3 regions of the Heyndrickxia sp. NPDC080065 genome follow, and region 2 is predicted to be linked to each of the others. Evidence: a T-box and tRNA genes for the amino acid it is inferred to sense, from the RefSeq annotation. Region 2 holds a T-box; the other regions hold tRNA genes.
What was found. The T-box of region 2 lies ahead of trpS (tryptophan--tRNA ligase). A T-box ahead of a tRNA ligase gene usually reads a tRNA of that ligase, here a tRNA-Trp.
Positions count from the first base shown of each region.

Region 1: it has a tRNA-Trp gene. The T-box ahead of trpS (tryptophan--tRNA ligase) is inferred to sense a tRNA for this amino acid. The anticodon was not compared.
Region 3: it has a tRNA-Trp gene. The T-box ahead of trpS (tryptophan--tRNA ligase) is inferred to sense a tRNA for this amino acid. The anticodon was not compared.

Region 1 is NZ_JBNNWS010000001.1:457,927-463,292, forward strand. Features, by position in the region: gene ACQKP0_RS02090 (MFS transporter) at 1-557, opposite strand, end outside; gene ACQKP0_RS02095 (TetR/AcrR family transcriptional regulator) at 714-1,313, opposite strand; gene ACQKP0_RS02100 (class I SAM-dependent methyltransferase) at 1,713-2,585, opposite strand; gene ACQKP0_RS02105 (HAD hydrolase-like protein) at 2,578-3,246, opposite strand; tRNA gene ACQKP0_RS02110 (tRNA-Ile) at 3,907-3,980, opposite strand; tRNA gene ACQKP0_RS02115 (tRNA-Gly) at 3,992-4,065, opposite strand; tRNA gene ACQKP0_RS02120 (tRNA-Trp) at 4,082-4,155, opposite strand; tRNA gene ACQKP0_RS02125 (tRNA-Tyr) at 4,160-4,244, opposite strand; tRNA gene ACQKP0_RS02130 (tRNA-Asp) at 4,277-4,353, opposite strand; tRNA gene ACQKP0_RS02135 (tRNA-Ser) at 4,363-4,455, opposite strand; tRNA gene ACQKP0_RS02140 (tRNA-Ile) at 4,464-4,537, opposite strand; tRNA gene ACQKP0_RS02145 (tRNA-Met) at 4,557-4,630, opposite strand; tRNA gene ACQKP0_RS02150 (tRNA-Ala) at 4,644-4,716, opposite strand; tRNA gene ACQKP0_RS02155 (tRNA-Pro) at 4,739-4,815, opposite strand; tRNA gene ACQKP0_RS02160 (tRNA-Arg) at 4,823-4,899, opposite strand; tRNA gene ACQKP0_RS02165 (tRNA-Leu) at 4,917-5,005, opposite strand; tRNA gene ACQKP0_RS02170 (tRNA-Gly) at 5,015-5,089, opposite strand; tRNA gene ACQKP0_RS02175 (tRNA-Lys) at 5,126-5,198, opposite strand.
Region 2 is NZ_JBNNWS010000008.1:213,008-218,373, forward strand. Features, by position in the region: gene opp4B (oligopeptide ABC transporter permease) at 1-472, shown strand, start outside; gene opp4C (oligopeptide ABC transporter permease) at 484-1,380, shown strand; gene ACQKP0_RS11705 (YjbA family protein) at 1,543-2,289, shown strand; gene trpS (tryptophan--tRNA ligase) at 2,339-3,331, opposite strand; T-box leader at 3,375-3,617, opposite strand; gene spxA (transcriptional regulator SpxA) at 4,056-4,451, shown strand; gene mecA (adaptor protein MecA) at 4,897-5,366, shown strand, end outside.
Region 3 is NZ_JBNNWS010000012.1:177,146-182,511, reverse strand. Features, by position in the region: partial or broken rRNA gene ACQKP0_RS16115 (23S ribosomal RNA) at 1-18, shown strand, start outside; rRNA gene rrf (5S ribosomal RNA) at 133-249, shown strand; tRNA gene ACQKP0_RS16105 (tRNA-Asn) at 257-331, shown strand; tRNA gene ACQKP0_RS16100 (tRNA-Ser) at 335-427, shown strand; tRNA gene ACQKP0_RS16095 (tRNA-Glu) at 440-514, shown strand; tRNA gene ACQKP0_RS16090 (tRNA-Val) at 545-620, shown strand; tRNA gene ACQKP0_RS16085 (tRNA-Met) at 630-703, shown strand; tRNA gene ACQKP0_RS16080 (tRNA-Asp) at 742-818, shown strand; tRNA gene ACQKP0_RS16075 (tRNA-Phe) at 836-911, shown strand; tRNA gene ACQKP0_RS16070 (tRNA-Thr) at 916-991, shown strand; tRNA gene ACQKP0_RS16065 (tRNA-Tyr) at 1,004-1,088, shown strand; tRNA gene ACQKP0_RS16060 (tRNA-Trp) at 1,096-1,169, shown strand; tRNA gene ACQKP0_RS16055 (tRNA-His) at 1,180-1,255, shown strand; tRNA gene ACQKP0_RS16050 (tRNA-Gln) at 1,296-1,367, shown strand; tRNA gene ACQKP0_RS16045 (tRNA-Gly) at 1,371-1,445, shown strand; tRNA gene ACQKP0_RS16040 (tRNA-Cys) at 1,453-1,526, shown strand; tRNA gene ACQKP0_RS16035 (tRNA-Leu) at 1,533-1,614, shown strand; gene ACQKP0_RS16030 (hypothetical protein) at 1,778-2,044, shown strand; gene ACQKP0_RS16025 (hypothetical protein) at 2,075-2,302, shown strand; gene ACQKP0_RS16020 (response regulator transcription factor) at 2,793-3,482, shown strand; gene ACQKP0_RS16015 (HAMP domain-containing sensor histidine kinase) at 3,479-4,747, shown strand; gene ACQKP0_RS16010 (ABC transporter ATP-binding protein) at 4,884-5,366, shown strand, end outside.

The DNA of each region.
Region 1 (5,366 bases), on a different contig from region 2:
GATTCGGGTAAAACAAATAGTGTAATCAATGCTGCAATCGCACCAGCTACCGCAGCTGCATAAAATGGAGCACGAATTCCAAATTCAGCTATGAAGCCTCCAATTCCTGGCCCAATAATGAAGCCCGTTGTTATTGATGCATTAATAAATCCCATCCCTTTTGCTCTTTCTTTTGTTGAAGTGACATCTGCCGTATATGCCATAACAGCGGGCATAATAAGCGCTGCACCAATCCCGCCTAGCATTCTTGATGCAAAAAGAAAGACAGGAGAACTTGCCATTCCAAATATCAACTCAGAAACAGCAAAAATAACCATTCCATAAACAATGATCTTTTTCCTTCCAAGTGTATCCGATAATCTTCCTGCAAATGGAGAAAACAATAATTGTGTTAATGAAAATGCTGCAACTAACAATCCTACAATGCTTCCATTTATATGAAGCTCTATCATATAAGTTGGCATTATTGGAATCACTAGACCTATTCCAGTAAAAATCAAAAATATATTTAACATGAGAAGCAGTATCGCTCCCCTATTTCTTAACAATAGTGACATATAAACCTCCAAATACCTTCAGTATATAATTTAAGGATACAGAACCACTTCGAATTTAAAAATACTGAACGTTCATTCTATATTATAGGCAAAAGAAGGATTACATAAATAAACAGCTTCTTAACGATTAGCTGATATTCAGCAATCCAATAATCCTTAATTAGAGTCCTTTGCAATCCCATATAGAAACACTTTAATAGCTAAGTGGTAGAGCTTAAGTGCTTCCTCTAAACTAGTACTTCGAGACATCTGACCAAGTCCCATCCATAAACTTTCTAGAACAACAGCAAGGCTTTCTACATTTTCTCTTTTGAATTCACCGCTATCAATCCCTTGCTGAAGCAAATGTTGATTAAATCTCAGATGCCCTTTTACCATTTCCGCGATACGCTCTTCAATTTCATTTGTTTTTTCTTCATTATTGAAGAACTCATCAGCAGCTTTAGTCAAAGGATGATTTAAGTCTTCAAGAGCCATCTGCTCCGCCATCCCAAACAATTTATCAGTTGTCGTATGGTAGAGTGGCTCTTTTTGTTCCCATTTTTGCACCCATTCTCGATCCCATTCATCTAATAAATATAAAAATAGGCCTTCTTTGCTTTTAAAATGATAATAAATATTCCCTTTACTGCTTCCTGTTGCCTCAACAATCTCTTCGATAGATGTTGCCTTATATCCCTTCTGCACAAACAGGGCCCTTGCAGCATCAGCAACCCGCTTTTTGGTCTGCTCACTTTGCAATTGCTTTTTATTCACACAAATCTACTCCGATCCAATCGAAAATCTATGCACACATTCATAATTAATACTGAACGTTCATTCTATATCCTAACAAAAACTGCAATCTTTTTCAACTGCAGAGACTTTGATTTTATTACCGAAATAAGGCTTTGATTAAAATACTAAATAGTTCCGATAATGTGGAGAAAAACTTAAGAACATATCATACGGACATTTAGTCCGTTATTTTTATTAAATGACCATAATTTAAGGGCTAAGCGGACACTGGGTACGCTATTTATGGAAAAATACAAGGAAACTACTGTCTTAATACTAAATAACGGAACCTATGTCCGAAAATATAATAAATTAACCCATTTTGTCATAAATAACGGAACAGGTGTCCGCCGAAGATTAATTAAATACAAAAAAGTTCTATTTTTTTACCGTACCAAAAGTGATCTTCATATTTGGCGCATAGGTCAAGGAGGAGGAAGGAGAAAATAGTTTAGATAAATATAGCTGTGAATCATATTGATTTTTCGCTTCAGAAAATGTGGCTCCCCTTTCCATTAAACGGTTGATAAATTCAGTTTCTTCTCCAGGTACTTCACCAAAGCCATCCATTTTTAATGATTCGTACAGTTTAAGGTTCGTATCATCATTTGAATCAAGGAAATTGACTTTATCACTTACCCTGCATTGAACACCTTTAACCCCCAGTTCACTTAAATAGATGGGTAATTTAATGCCGATGTTTCCATCTTTTCCATCCCTTTTTGTATCTTGTTCATATAATTTTTGAAGAAAGCCTAAAGGAATCAATTTTGATTGGTCTTCGTTGTTAATATAATAGGAAGACATAGTAGAAATCCAATGTGGTTCGAAACAGATGATTTTTCCGCCATCCTTCACACGGCTAATCATTGATTGCAATATATGTATCGGATCATTCACATGCAATAAAAAAGCATGACAAAGAGCAATATCATATTCTTCTTCTAAATTAATCGTGTTAATATCCGCTTGAATAAACCGAGATTGATAGGGGAGATTTTGAAAAAGTTCTTCTGCATTACGGATTAATTGCTCCCCCATGTCAATTCCTGTATAGCTACTTCCATGTGGTAGCAAAGGCAATAACTTTAACCCTAAATATCCATATCCACAGCCATAATCAACCATGCTCACAGGTTTATCAATCTTCCAAACTGATTTCACTAAAAACTCAAGATAATCGTCGTTATAATATAAATCTCTTGTTCGGGTTAAATACTCCAACTTATCATCCCAGTAATATTTATTCAATTTGAAAGGCTCCTTCTTCTAATATACTTTTTAATTCCGAAATATCGTTTATTATTCTATCTGCGTGTTGTAATTCCTCGGCTTGAGCAAAATCAAAATTACATCCTATCGATAGTAGCCCATTTGATTTAGCTGCACGGATATCAGAAATTCGATCACCTACTAAAGCTCCACCTGTTATATTATATTTTTGTACCAAGATACGAACTAATTCAGCTTTATCTTGAGATTCAATCTGCTGAATACTGTAAACATCGGTCAGCCATTGATTTAATTTGTAATACTCTACAATTGCACTCAAATATTCCGGTAGACCATTACTAGCAACAAATATGGTGTATCCATTGCTTTTTAAATAGGCAAAAGTTTCTGTCACATTTGGATAGAGCTCTCCATTCCCTTTATAAATATTATCGATTAGTTTAGCATGAAAGAAATCATTTGCCATTATTCGAACATCATTTGAATAATTAGGTAATAAGTTCTCCCAAACCACCGGCAAAGGAACCCCCATTATTTCACGGTATTTTTCAATCGGTGTCTCCCCTTCCCATCCCTCCTTTACTCTTAAGTACTCAAATGTCTCTGAAAGTGATATTTCTAATATTTTATTTGTTTGAAAAAGAGTTCCATCCATATCAAAGATAATTGATTTTGTCATTGTATCTCACCATTCTAGTTATTATATTTTACATTGAACAAGGTATTTTTAAATTGCAAAGACACGCTGTCATAAGGATAGTGGCATACTCAAAATTGACCCCGTCCTATTTATATACTACATAGACTGAGACATATCCTTGATTAATTTTTCGATAAATATGTTTTTACTACATTCCTAAAAGAAAAAAAGGATCTAGTGGTAATCAAAGCGATGCTTGGATCACAATGAATCCCCAAATCTGAAAAAAATGGCCCTCTGAAAGAAATGGTCCTCAGTTCTAAGAAATTGGTCCACATTTTTATAAAAATGATCCGCAGATCCAGAGAAATGGTCCCTAAATCCGAAATAAAGATCCCTTCTGAAGGAAACGGTCCACAGTACTAAGAACTTGATCCACATTCTGATAAAAATGGTCCACAGAACCGGAGATATGGTCCACAATTCCGAAATAATGTTCCCTTCTAAATGAAATAATCCCCTAGTAACCAAAGTAGAACTATATATTCATTGAGAAGAAAATAATAAATCATACTTTCCTCAGTGGCTAGTTTTTAACCTTGTGGGATTTTCCGCTGCCGCTAGAAGTAAACTGTTTCGTTAAACAATAAAAAACTAGCTAAATAAAAATAGCTAGTTTAGAAACGTATATTTTATTAATGGGCCTAAATGGACTCGAACCATCGACCTCACGCTTATCAGGCGTGCGCTCTAACCAGCTGAGCTATAGGCCCTTTATGTAATTTGGAGCGGGTGATGGGAATCGAACCCACGACAACAGCTTGGAAGGCTGTAGTTTTACCACTAAACTACACCCGCATGTTTAATATTATATTGGCAGGGGTAGTAGGAATCGAACCCACATCAAAGGTTTTGGAGACCTTCGTTTTACCATTAAACTATACCCCTAAAATGGTGGAGGGGGACGGATTCGAACCGCCGAACCCTGAGGGAGCGGATTTACAGTCCGCCGCGTTTAGCCACTTCGCTACCCCTCCATCTTATTAAGCTATATAATTTTTTAGTTTAATGGCGGTCCGGACGGGACTCGAACCCGCGACCTCCTGCGTGACAGGCAGGCATTCTAACCAGCTGAACTACCGGACCATTATTATATGGCGGAGGAAGAGGGATTCGAACCCCCGCGCGGTTTAACCCGCCTGTCGGTTTTCAAGACCGATCCCTTCAGCCAGACTTGGGTATTCCTCCGTTTTAAATGGACCCTGTAGGACTCGAACCTACGACCGGACGGTTATGAGCCGTCTGCTCTAACCAGCTGAGCTAAGGGTCCATTATCATATTAATTAAGATAGCGGCGGAGGGGATCGAACCCCCGACCTTACGGGTATGAACCGTACGCTCTAGCCAGCTGAGCTACACCGCCATGATTTTAAAAATGGAGCCTAGCGGGATCGAACCGCTGACCTCCTGCGTGCAAAGCAGGCGCTCTCCCAGCTGAGCTAAGGCCCCATAATACTATATAAACTAGAACTGGTCGGGAAGACAGGATTCGAACCTGCGACCCCATGGTCCCAAACCATGTGCTCTACCAAGCTGAGCTACTTCCCGAAAAATATGGCGCGCCCGAGAGGAGTCGAACCCCTAACCTTTTGATCCGTAGTCAAACGCTCTATCCAATTGAGCTACGGGCGCATAATATTGAAAAACGTTGGTGCCGAGGACCGGAATCGAACCGGTACGGTAGTCACCTACCGCAGGATTTTAAGTCCTGTGCGTCTGCCAGTTCCGCCACCCCGGCAAGGGTATCTGGAGCGGAAGACGGGATTCGAACCCGCGACCCCCACCTTGGCAAGGTGGTGTTCTACCACTGAACTACTTCCGCAATTATAGCAAGTTTTTTTACTTAAGAAAACTTTTATGAGCCATGAAGGACTCGAACCTTCGACCCTCTGATTAAAAGTCAGATGCTCTACCAACTGAGCTAATGGCTCGTAATAAGATAATATTTATTATTTAAAAATCTACCTAACTTTGTGCATCTACGACGTCCCAATCTCAGGAGGCTTATTCAAGATGCGGCTCGATTGGTACGCTGATGTTTTGCTCCGCAGCTTACTCGATCGTGCTCTACCAACTGAGCTAATGGCTCGTAATAAAAA
Region 2 (5,366 bases):
TAATGGATCTGTTGATATTACTCTCACGGAAGGAACATTTGATTACTGGCTAAGTAAAATTCATCATGTTATTTTACCAGCACTCATGCTAGGTCTTTTAAGTACAGCAAGTTATACACAGTTTTTACGCAACGATATTATTGAAAACAGTCGTAAAGATTTTGTACGTACAGCAAGAGCAAAAGGAACAAAGGAAAGCAAAATATACAATGTACATATTTTGCGTAATTCAATTATTCCACTCGTTACCTTTTTAGGATTTGATATTGTGTCAATTATCAGTGGGGCAATTATTACAGAAACCATTTTTACTTATCCGGGTATTGGACAACTATTTCTTGATTCCGTTAACAATAAGGATTATCCGGTACTAATGACCTTGACAATGATGTTCTCGTTTTTAACATTATTCGGGAATTTAATAGCTGATATATTATACGGGGTTGTCGATCCGCGTATACGTTTAGATTAGGGAGGATGGACATGGAAGTAGTAACAGATAAATTAATAGGAAAACCAATACAAAAAAGTCTCTCTCCATGGGCCATTGCTCGTCGAAAATTTGTAAAAAACAAGCTGGCTATGGTAAGCTTAGTATTTTTAGTTTTGATTGCTTTAATATCAATATTAGCACCGATTATTTCAACACAAGATATTATTAAAGTAAATATAAAAACAATGTCATTATCCCCTTCATCTGAGCATTTTTTAGGTACAGATAAAAGTGGACGGGATGTGTTCACCAGGTTGATGTACGGTGGAAGAATATCTTTAGTAGTAGGACTCTCCTGTACATTTCTAGTAATTTTATTTGGAACGATCATGGGTTCGATAGCTGGTTATTTTGGTGGAACAGTCGATAGCATACTCATGCGCTTTACAGATTTTGTGCTTAACTTCCCCTTCATAGTATTTGTTGTCGTATTAAATACCATTTTATTTGGGAAAGTTAATGGTGTTTGGGTTTTAATTATGGTAATCAGCTTTCTTACCTGGGGTGGAGTCGCACGTATCGTAAGAAGTAAAATATTAGCTGAGAAAGAAAACGAATATGTATTAGCGTCAAGATCAATAGGATGTTCTTCATCAAAAATTATTATTAAGCACCTATTGCCAAATATTCTTTCGACGATCATCGTACAAGCAAGTATTACTTTCGCCAGTATGATTGTATTTGAAGCAGCATTAAGTTATTTAAACTTTGGTGTACCTCAAGAGATCCCAAGCTGGGGGAATATGTTATCTTCAGCAAATGAACCAGATGTACTCCAATATAAACCATGGATTTGGGTTCCACCTGCATTAATTATTACAATAACAACTCTTTCCATTAATTTCATTGGTGAAGGCTTAAAAGATGCATTAAATCCGAAATCTTAACTGAAACATGATCCCTGCCAAAAATGGTTGGGATTTTTTTATGTGCTTTATCGATATTTAGTAGACTTGCTATTACTGAATGTTTAAATTGTAAAGGGAGGAATAATTTTACTTAAAACTGCCCATACTTATTGCAAACAGTTGATGCAAGGGGGTTAACGAATGCTGTATCTTCATGATGTATGGGTAAATTGGTTTGAAGGGGAAGAAAATGGGTACAATATTTGTCATTTTCATGAATGGAGAAGAGATGACACGATTGAATTATTAGATCAAGTACCATTATTATTAGTTGATTCTTTATTATACGATTACATAGAAAATGATTTAAGTGAGTTACCATCTGAATTAATGAATGATGTTTACCAAAAAGCTTTTTCAAGAAAAAATCATGAACGTGTACAACTAGAATATTGCTTTGTTGTTACTGATGGAAAGGGAATATTAGCCGTTGATACGATTGGTTATAATATACCGATTCGGAAAAGCAGACTGATTCCACGTCAAGAGCAGTTAGTATATGAAATGATTGAACAGCATGAACCAGCAGAATTTAAATTTGAAAAAGTCGATGTTAAAAAGGAACATCATATTTTATCTCCGGAACCAGTAAATATGTGGGGACTTACAAGAAAAGAAAGACAATTAAAACAATTACTTTTTATGGCATTGGATCAGCTTTATTCCTCAAAAAATGCGGCTGAAATCCGATATTGGTACACAGAATGGTCACCAGAACGTTATCCGGAAATTCAAATGATGGATTTTAATGATGTGTGGAACAAACTTTATGACGAAGTGAAGTGTGGATGGAGTGAAAAACATGTAAACCTATGTGAAAATTTGATTAAAGGACAACCCTTTTTTGAAAAACTATGGGAAATGGAGCATGGTCCGAAGGTAAATTAACACCTTGAAAAAGAGTACACCATTATGAATGGAGTACTCTTTTTGACGGTTATTTACGTTTTCTTCCAAGGCCCATTGCGTTTTCCATTTTTTTGAGCATTTTATTAGCAACCTTATTTGCTTTTTCAGCCCCGTTGTCCAAAATCTTATCTAGTTCATCTGATTCAACTAATTCAAAGTATTTTTTTTGAATTGCAGAAAATCTATTAACTACTACAGCAGCTAAATCAGTTTTAAATTCTCCATAGCCTTTACCTTCATATTGCGCAACAATTTCATCAATTGGCCTGTTTTCAATAATCGAGTAAATAGATAGAAGGTTAGAAATTCCAGGCTTATTTTCTTTGTCGTATTTCACTATTCCTTCTGAGTCAGTAACCGAACTCTTAATTTTTTTCTCAATTGTTTTTGGATCATCAAGTAAGGAAATAAAGCCTTTTGTATTAGGATCCGACTTACTCATTTTTTTCAATGGATCCTGTAAAGACATAATTCTCGCCCCTACTTTAGGAATTCGAACTTCTGGTATGGTGAAAATATCATTATATTTCTTATTGAATCTTTCAGCCAAATCTCTAGTTAACTCAAGATGCTGCTTTTGATCTTCACCTACAGGGACTAAATCTGTGTTATAAAGCAGAATATCTGCAGCCATTAGCGGCGGGTATGTTAGTAGTCCTGCAGTTACTGAATCCTTACCACTAGACTTGTCTTTAAATTGTGTCATACGCTCTAATTCACCAATATAAGCGACACATTGTAGCATCCAACCTGCTTGTGCATGGGCTGGAACCTCAGATTGAATAAATAAGGTTACTTTTTCAGGATCAAGTCCAGCGGCAATATAAAGAGCTGCTAAATTTCGAATATTTTGGCGCAACACTAAACGATCTTGGGGAACAGTAATCGCATGTTGATCTACAATACAAAAATAACAATTGTATTCATCTTGTAGTTCTACAAATTGCATTAATGCCCCAATGTAATTACCTAATGTAATAGTTCCGCTAGGTTGTATCCCAGAGAATATCGTTTTCATTATAAATCCCTCCGTATAAAAAATAAAAACCATTCGTCCCTATAAAAATAGGGACGAATGGTTGATTCCGCGGTGCCACCCTAAGTGCTAAAATATTAGCCTCTTAGTTCCATGTAAATGATCATGGAATCTCATTAACGTGAGATATACGCCAAAAACTAATAAGCCTTAGCCTTTCATTTTTGGTGCTCCAAAGTCCATTCCATAAGATCAGCTTGTTTGTTTACACCAACCACAAACTCTCTATTAAAGCTAGATCAAATGTACTACTCTTTATCAATGCAATTTAATGTTTATAAAATTTATCATATTGTATCTAAATTCTCAGAAAAAGTCAATAAAACTTTAAGCAAATTTTAATATTTCTATGAGAAACTAAATTCATAACATATTAAGATGTAAATCAATAATGAACAATAAGGTAAGAATTTTCAATTGAGATTGATAATCAATGAATATGTTATAGCTCATAAATAAAAGAAATTTAAGGTTCAATTAATTCATGTTTTTAGGAAAAAAATACTGTTGCTGGCAATACGACTATTGTCACATTGCTGACAATTTTAATTTTTGTAAGAAGCATTTTTTCAAAAAATATATTCATTGAAGTGTAATTAGTGTATAATACATAATATAGATTTTTTATTTAAAGTAATTTTAATTTAAAAATCAATAATCCTTGCTGGATTATGTATACAAAATCTAAATTAAGGAGTGTGAATGATAAATGGTAACATTATACACTTCACCTAGTTGTACATCATGTAGAAAAGCAAGATCATGGCTTGAGGAAAATAATATTGAATATAAAGAACGTAACATTTTTTCTGAACCATTGAGTTTAGATGAAATAAAAGAAATACTAAGAATGACGGAAGACGGTACAGATGAAATTATCTCTACACGCTCAAAAACTTTCCAAAAGCTAAACGTCGACTTAGATACGTACCCTTTACAAAAGTTATATAAATTAATTCAAAAAAATCCTGGATTATTAAGACGCCCAATTATGGTAGACGAGAAACGTTTACAAGTTGGATATAACGAGGATGAAATTCGCCGATTCTTACCACGTAAAGTACGTTCGTATCAATTGCTTGAAGCTCAAAAGTTGGTTAATTAAGAATTATCTTAACATAAAATCTTTGTCAAATGTTAATAGATATAGAAATCATCAATTCGGGATTTCTTTAATCTTACTTCTAACATCTGACTACTGTAAAATTTATAGTTTTTTTCTTACTCACGCCTTCATGCCCATATTGTTTGGAATGAAGGCGTTTTATGTATTGTGGAAATGTTTACTGAAAATTTAGTCTTGAATATTTTCGATAAATCCGATAAAATTAGCAAAACAATAGAATTTTTTATAGTGTCTTTAAAAATTTGTGGACACTTTTAGGTATAAGTGGAATTTTAAATTGGGTAGACTTTTTATTTCCAATTATAAGCTTTTTATCATAAAATAAGAGTACAAGTGTAAAATATTATATAATACTAATCATACACTGGCCTTATATGGGGGAACAGTCCCTTCATAACTTTCAAATAGAAGGGAGAGTTGATGTATGGAAATCGAACGTATTAACGAAAATACAGTCAAGTTTTATATTTCTTATGTTGATATAGAAGAAAGAGGATTTAATCGTGAAGAAATATGGTATGACCGTGAACGAAGTGAAGAGCTTTTTTGGGAGATGATGGATGAAATCCATAATGAAGAAGAATTTGTTCCAGAAGGCCCGCTTTGGATTCAGGTTCAAGCTTTAGATAAAGGGTTAGAAGTATTAGTTACAAAAGCACAACTATCTAATGATGGCCAACGCTTTGAACTTCCAATACCGGATGAAAAATTGAAAGAGTTACCAATTAATGAGCGTATAGAAGAATTTCTTGATGAACATTTTCAATCGAAGCATCTCCAAGATGATGAGGATGACATTTTGGAATTTATGATGTCTTTCAAGGATTTTGAAGATGTCATTTCCTTATCAAAGAGATCTGGTTTAGACAATATTTTGACAAAGTTGTTTTCCAT
Region 3 (5,366 bases), on a different contig from region 2:
GGTCGAGGACTTAACCAATTTGATTCAAAGTTATGAACCGTTATTTCTCCTATATCTAGTTTTGAAGGAATGAATTAAAATTTCTTCTTGAAAAAATCTCAAAAACATGTATAATAATATATGTCCATAAGGTTTGGTAGCAATAGCGAGAAGGTCACACCCGTTCCCATCCCGAACACGGAAGTTAAGCTTCTCAGCGCCGATGGTAGTTGGGGGTTCTCCCCCTGCAAGAGTAGGACGCTGCCAAGCGTATTATTCCGCAGTAGCTCAGTGGTAGAGCTATCGGCTGTTAACCGATCGGTCGTAGGTTCGAATCCTACCTGCGGAGCCATAAGGAGAGCTGTCCGAGTGGCCGAAGGAGCACGATTGGAAATCGTGTAGACGGTTAAGAGCTGTCTCAAGGGTTCAAATCCCTTGCTCTCCGCCATTTAACTTATGTGGCCCGTTGGTCAAGCGGTTAAGACACCGCCCTTTCACGGCGGTAACACGGGTTCGAATCCCGTACGGGTCACCATTTTATAAATAACATTAGAATATACCTAATGGAGGATTAGCTCAGCTGGGAGAGCACCTGCCTTACAAGCAGGGGGTCGGCGGTTCGATCCCGTCATCCTCCACCATAATATTATCGCGGGGTGGAGCAGTCTGGTAGCTCGTCGGGCTCATAACCCGAAGGTCGCAGGTTCAAATCCTGCCTCCGCAATTAAGTAAGTTATTTTCAATAAACATTGAAAATACTTCGGTCCGGTAGTTCAGTTGGTTAGAATGCCTGCCTGTCACGCAGGAGGTCGCGGGTTCGAGTCCCGTCCGGACCGCCATTTTAAATAATACATAAGGCTCGGTAGCTCAGTCGGTAGAGCAATGGACTGAAAATCCATGTGTCGGCGGTTCGATTCCGTCCCGAGCCACCATTTAGCCGGCCTAGCTCAATTGGTAGAGCAACTGACTTGTAATCAGTAGGTTGGGGGTTCAAGTCCTCTGGCCGGCACCAGTTTCACATTGTGGAGGGGTAGCGAAGTGGCTAAACGCGGCGGACTGTAAATCCGCTCCCTCAGGGTTCGGCGGTTCGAATCCGTCCCCCTCCACCATTTACATAGGGGTATAGTTTAAAGGTAGAACTAAGGTCTCCAAAACCTTCAGTGTGGGTTCGATTCCTACTACCCCTGCCAAAATATTATGGCGGTTGTGGCGAAGTGGTTAACGCATCGGATTGTGGCTCCGACACTCGTGGGTTCGATTCCCATCAATCGCCCCATATATTTTCACAATGTATTCTGAAATGAATATATTATTATTGGGCTATAGCCAAGTGGTAAGGCAACGGACTTTGACTCCGTCACTCGTTGGTTCGAATCCAGCTAGCCCAGTTTGCGGAAGTAGTTCAGTGGTAGAACACCACCTTGCCAAGGTGGGGGTCGCGGGTTCGAATCCCGTCTTCCGCTCCAATAATAAGGCGGCATAGCCAAGTGGTAAGGCAGAGGTCTGCAAAACCTTTACCACCGGTTCGAATCCGGTTGCCGCCTCCATATTATGCCGGTGTGGCGGAATTGGCAGACGCGCACGACTCAAAATCGTGTTCCGTGAGGAGTGTCGGTTCGACCCCGACCACCGGTATCAAATTTTAACTAAAACCCGCATTTTTTCGCGGTATAACAAGGATTGTGAGTTTAGTCTTTATGACTGGACACGCAATCCTTTTATTTTGGTCGTGTCTAATAATCGTGTGCGTAAAAATATTGTGCTACCACCTTTATTAACCTTAAAGGAGTGTAGAGAAATGGCAAAAAGAAGAACCATTATTGTGGAGTTACACGAAGAGGAACAGCCATTATTAGTTAGTGGCGGTGAGGACTTTCAGACCTGCGTGAATGATAGCTTGAAAAATAGCCATGATGTTAATAAAGGGCTTCATATCTATAAAGATATTTTGTCTGACTCAGACCTAATAAAGACTATTTTCAAGACAAGTGAAGAAAGAGATAGGCTAATTCAAACATTGAAGAGCAATGTATATAGTAGGGCCTTTAATTTCTTAAAAAAATAAAAATTTTACACAATGCAATATTGTCTTGAAATGGATATGACTTGTTCTAAAAGCATACGTGAAGAGTATTATAAATACTTAAATATGATGCCAGTAGAATATAATCAAAAAAGTCTTCTATTACAAAAGAAAAGTGCTATTAAAGGTATTGATTATATATTAAAAGCACTTGAGAATGTAAAGTCACAATCATATCCTATTAGCTTAAGAAAGATAAAAAATGCTTTATTAGATGATATTTCAGATTATGTGCAATAAGTATAATTTTGTAAGTATAGTAAACTCAACATCACCCATGTGTTGCCACATATACTCTGCACATCGTGAAGGAGTAGCACTGCTGAAGCTAATATAATATTTAGAACCCTTGGAAATGGCTTATAAACGGCATTTTTAAGGGTTGTTTTAGTGTTAGAATAGATATATAAGCGAAGATTCCGATGTATTTTAGGATAGAAATATCAAATTCTACTTAAGTGGAAATGGATTTTTAAAATAATAATTTTCAATGAGCATTCAATTGGGGGCGGGATCTCTTTTCTTATGTCCCCTTGTCCTAATTTTCTTGTCCAGGGATGTGTTCTTTGTCTTTTTTTCATTCCATATAGTTGTATTATAGTATTTTATAAATTTACTTTTTGTTAAATATGTAAGAAAATCCATTAATTTATATCTACTTATCGAACTTAATGTATACTGTAGATATCCTGTTAAACAAGTAGGAAAGTCTTTTTCTAGGAGAATTATGATGAAATTAGATTGTTTAATTGTTGATGATGAGATTGCTTTGGCTGAAACAACTTCTGAATATTTTAATATGTTCGAAGTCAAAACAGCATTTGTTACAAATGCAGAGGGGTGCGAGATTTTTTTGAAGGAGCATGAGCCATCATTGATTCTATTAGACATCAACCTTGGTAATGAATCAGGGTTTGATTTGTGTAAAAAATTGCGTAAAACAACGCAGGTTCCGATTCTATTTATAAGTGCTCGCTCTAGTGATGACGACGTTCTAATTGCGCTTAACATAGGTGGTGACGATTATATTCAAAAGCCATATACACTCAGTATTTTGCTAGCAAAAGTTAAAGCAGTACTCAAAAGATATGGCAATGGTTCTAGTAACCAGCAAGAAGTTGTAGAGTTTGGAGAAATCCAAATTGATACAAAACTTCATCGTGTTCGAGTAAAAGGGTTGGATATTCAACTAAAAACGATGGAATATAAACTTCTGTATTATTTGGCGAATAATAAAAACCGTATTGTTACCAAAGATGAATTGTTTCAAAATGTTTGGGGAGATTCCTTTGTCGGGGATGGGACCCTAAACGTACATATTCGACATTTACGCGAGAAAATTGAAGAAAATCCAAAGGACCCGCAATTTATAAAAACGGTATGGGGAACAGGGTATGTGTTAGAGGATACTAAGCAATGAGAATAAAACTACTAATGGTTACCTTTGTGGTTCTTATTGCTACAGGAATTACTTTCCCAATAATTATGATTAACAAAAAAAATATTTCAGAAGTGAATATTATAGCTATTAATGAAGTAGTGAAAACTGTCGAAAAAAATTGGGGACAAATTAATAAAGAAACACTTAAAAACAGTAGTTTTAACCAATCGCTTATTATTATAGATAACTTGGAAAACGTAATTTATCAAACACCTGATACTCAGTTTACCAATGTATACGATGCCATCAAAAATAGAGATTCGATTATAGATGTGTTTCAAAAAGATGAAGTTGTAGGGAAAATTATTATTCACAATAACGAACAAGAAATAGTGCAAAAAATGAAAAAGGAACTGGTTGTATCATTTGTTTTAATAGTTGGTCTATTAATAATTGTTAGTATTATTCATTTTTCCTATATTTATAAAACGTTATTTCAACCGTTTCAGCAACTTCAACATTTCGCGGCGAATGTCGCTAGAGGTAATCTAGATATTCCTTTAAATATGGACAAGAACAATTACTTTGGCGCATTCACTGAAAGTTTTGATTTATTACGTGAGGAACTCTATGCTGCTCGTCAAAGAGAGTATGAATCCAACCGTAGCAAGAAAGAGCTTGTAGCCACAATAAGTCATGATATTAAGACACCTATTGCTTCGATAAAAGCGGTAAGTGAGTTAATGCTTATGCAAATAAAAGATGAAAAGCTTATAAAGCACGTAAATATAATCAATTCAAAAGCAGAGCAAATTAACTTACTTGTTACGGATATGTTTCACGCTACTTTAGAAGAACTACAACAGTTAAAATTAACAGTAACTGAGGAATCGAGTGAAGTACTTGTTGAAATGATTGAAAATGTCAATTACGATCATCAAATCTTTTATGATCCAGTTCCACCTTGTATAATTTTAACTGATCCCGTACGAATGCAGCAGGTAATTGATAATATTATTAGTAATTCATATAAGTATGCAGGAACAAAAATCTTGATTAATTTTCAAATTATTCAGGATTATCTTGAACTTCATATTCAAGATTTTGGACCGGGAATTAGCGAAAAAGAATTGCCGCTACTGTTCAATAAATATTATCGAGGAAAAAATGTCGAAGGCAAGAATGGTTCAGGACTTGGGCTTTATATATCGAAGTACTTCATGGAAAATATGCAAGGCCAAATTAACTGTTTCAATCGAGATGATGGATTTACTGTAGTCTTGAAAATAAAGCTTGCTTCCTAATTAAGGAATAATTAAGAATTCCGCAAAGACTTAATAAGAATTCATTTTGTAAGCTAAGACTGTAATCTTTATTACGGTCTTTTTTTTGAGTTAAAAATACATACATGAGTTTAATAAAGGGAGAGTGTTAAAAAACATGACAAAGACAATACTTATAACTAAAAAACTAAGTAAAACCTTTTCGAGCGGTGGATTTCAGCAGCATGTTTTAAAAAATTTAGATATCAGTTTATTTGAAGGGGATTTTACTATCATAATGGGTAGTTCAGGATCTGGAAAATCGACTTTTCTTTACGCATTGAGTGGTATGGATAAACCAACGTTAGGAGAAATTGATTTTGGTGGGAAAAATTTAGCTAAACTAAACAATGATCAACTAGCTATATTTAGAAGAAATAATTGTGGTTTTGTATTTCAACAAATATATTTACTAGACAATATGAGCGTACTCGATAATGTACTTGCAAGTGGTCTTTTAGTAAATAAGAATAAGCGTGAACTCGTACAAAAAGCGAAAGAATTATTAATACAAGTAGGGATTAATGAACATGCATGGTCTAAATTTCCGACACAACTTTCGGGTGGTGAGGCGCAACGTGTTGGGATTGTTCGTGCATTA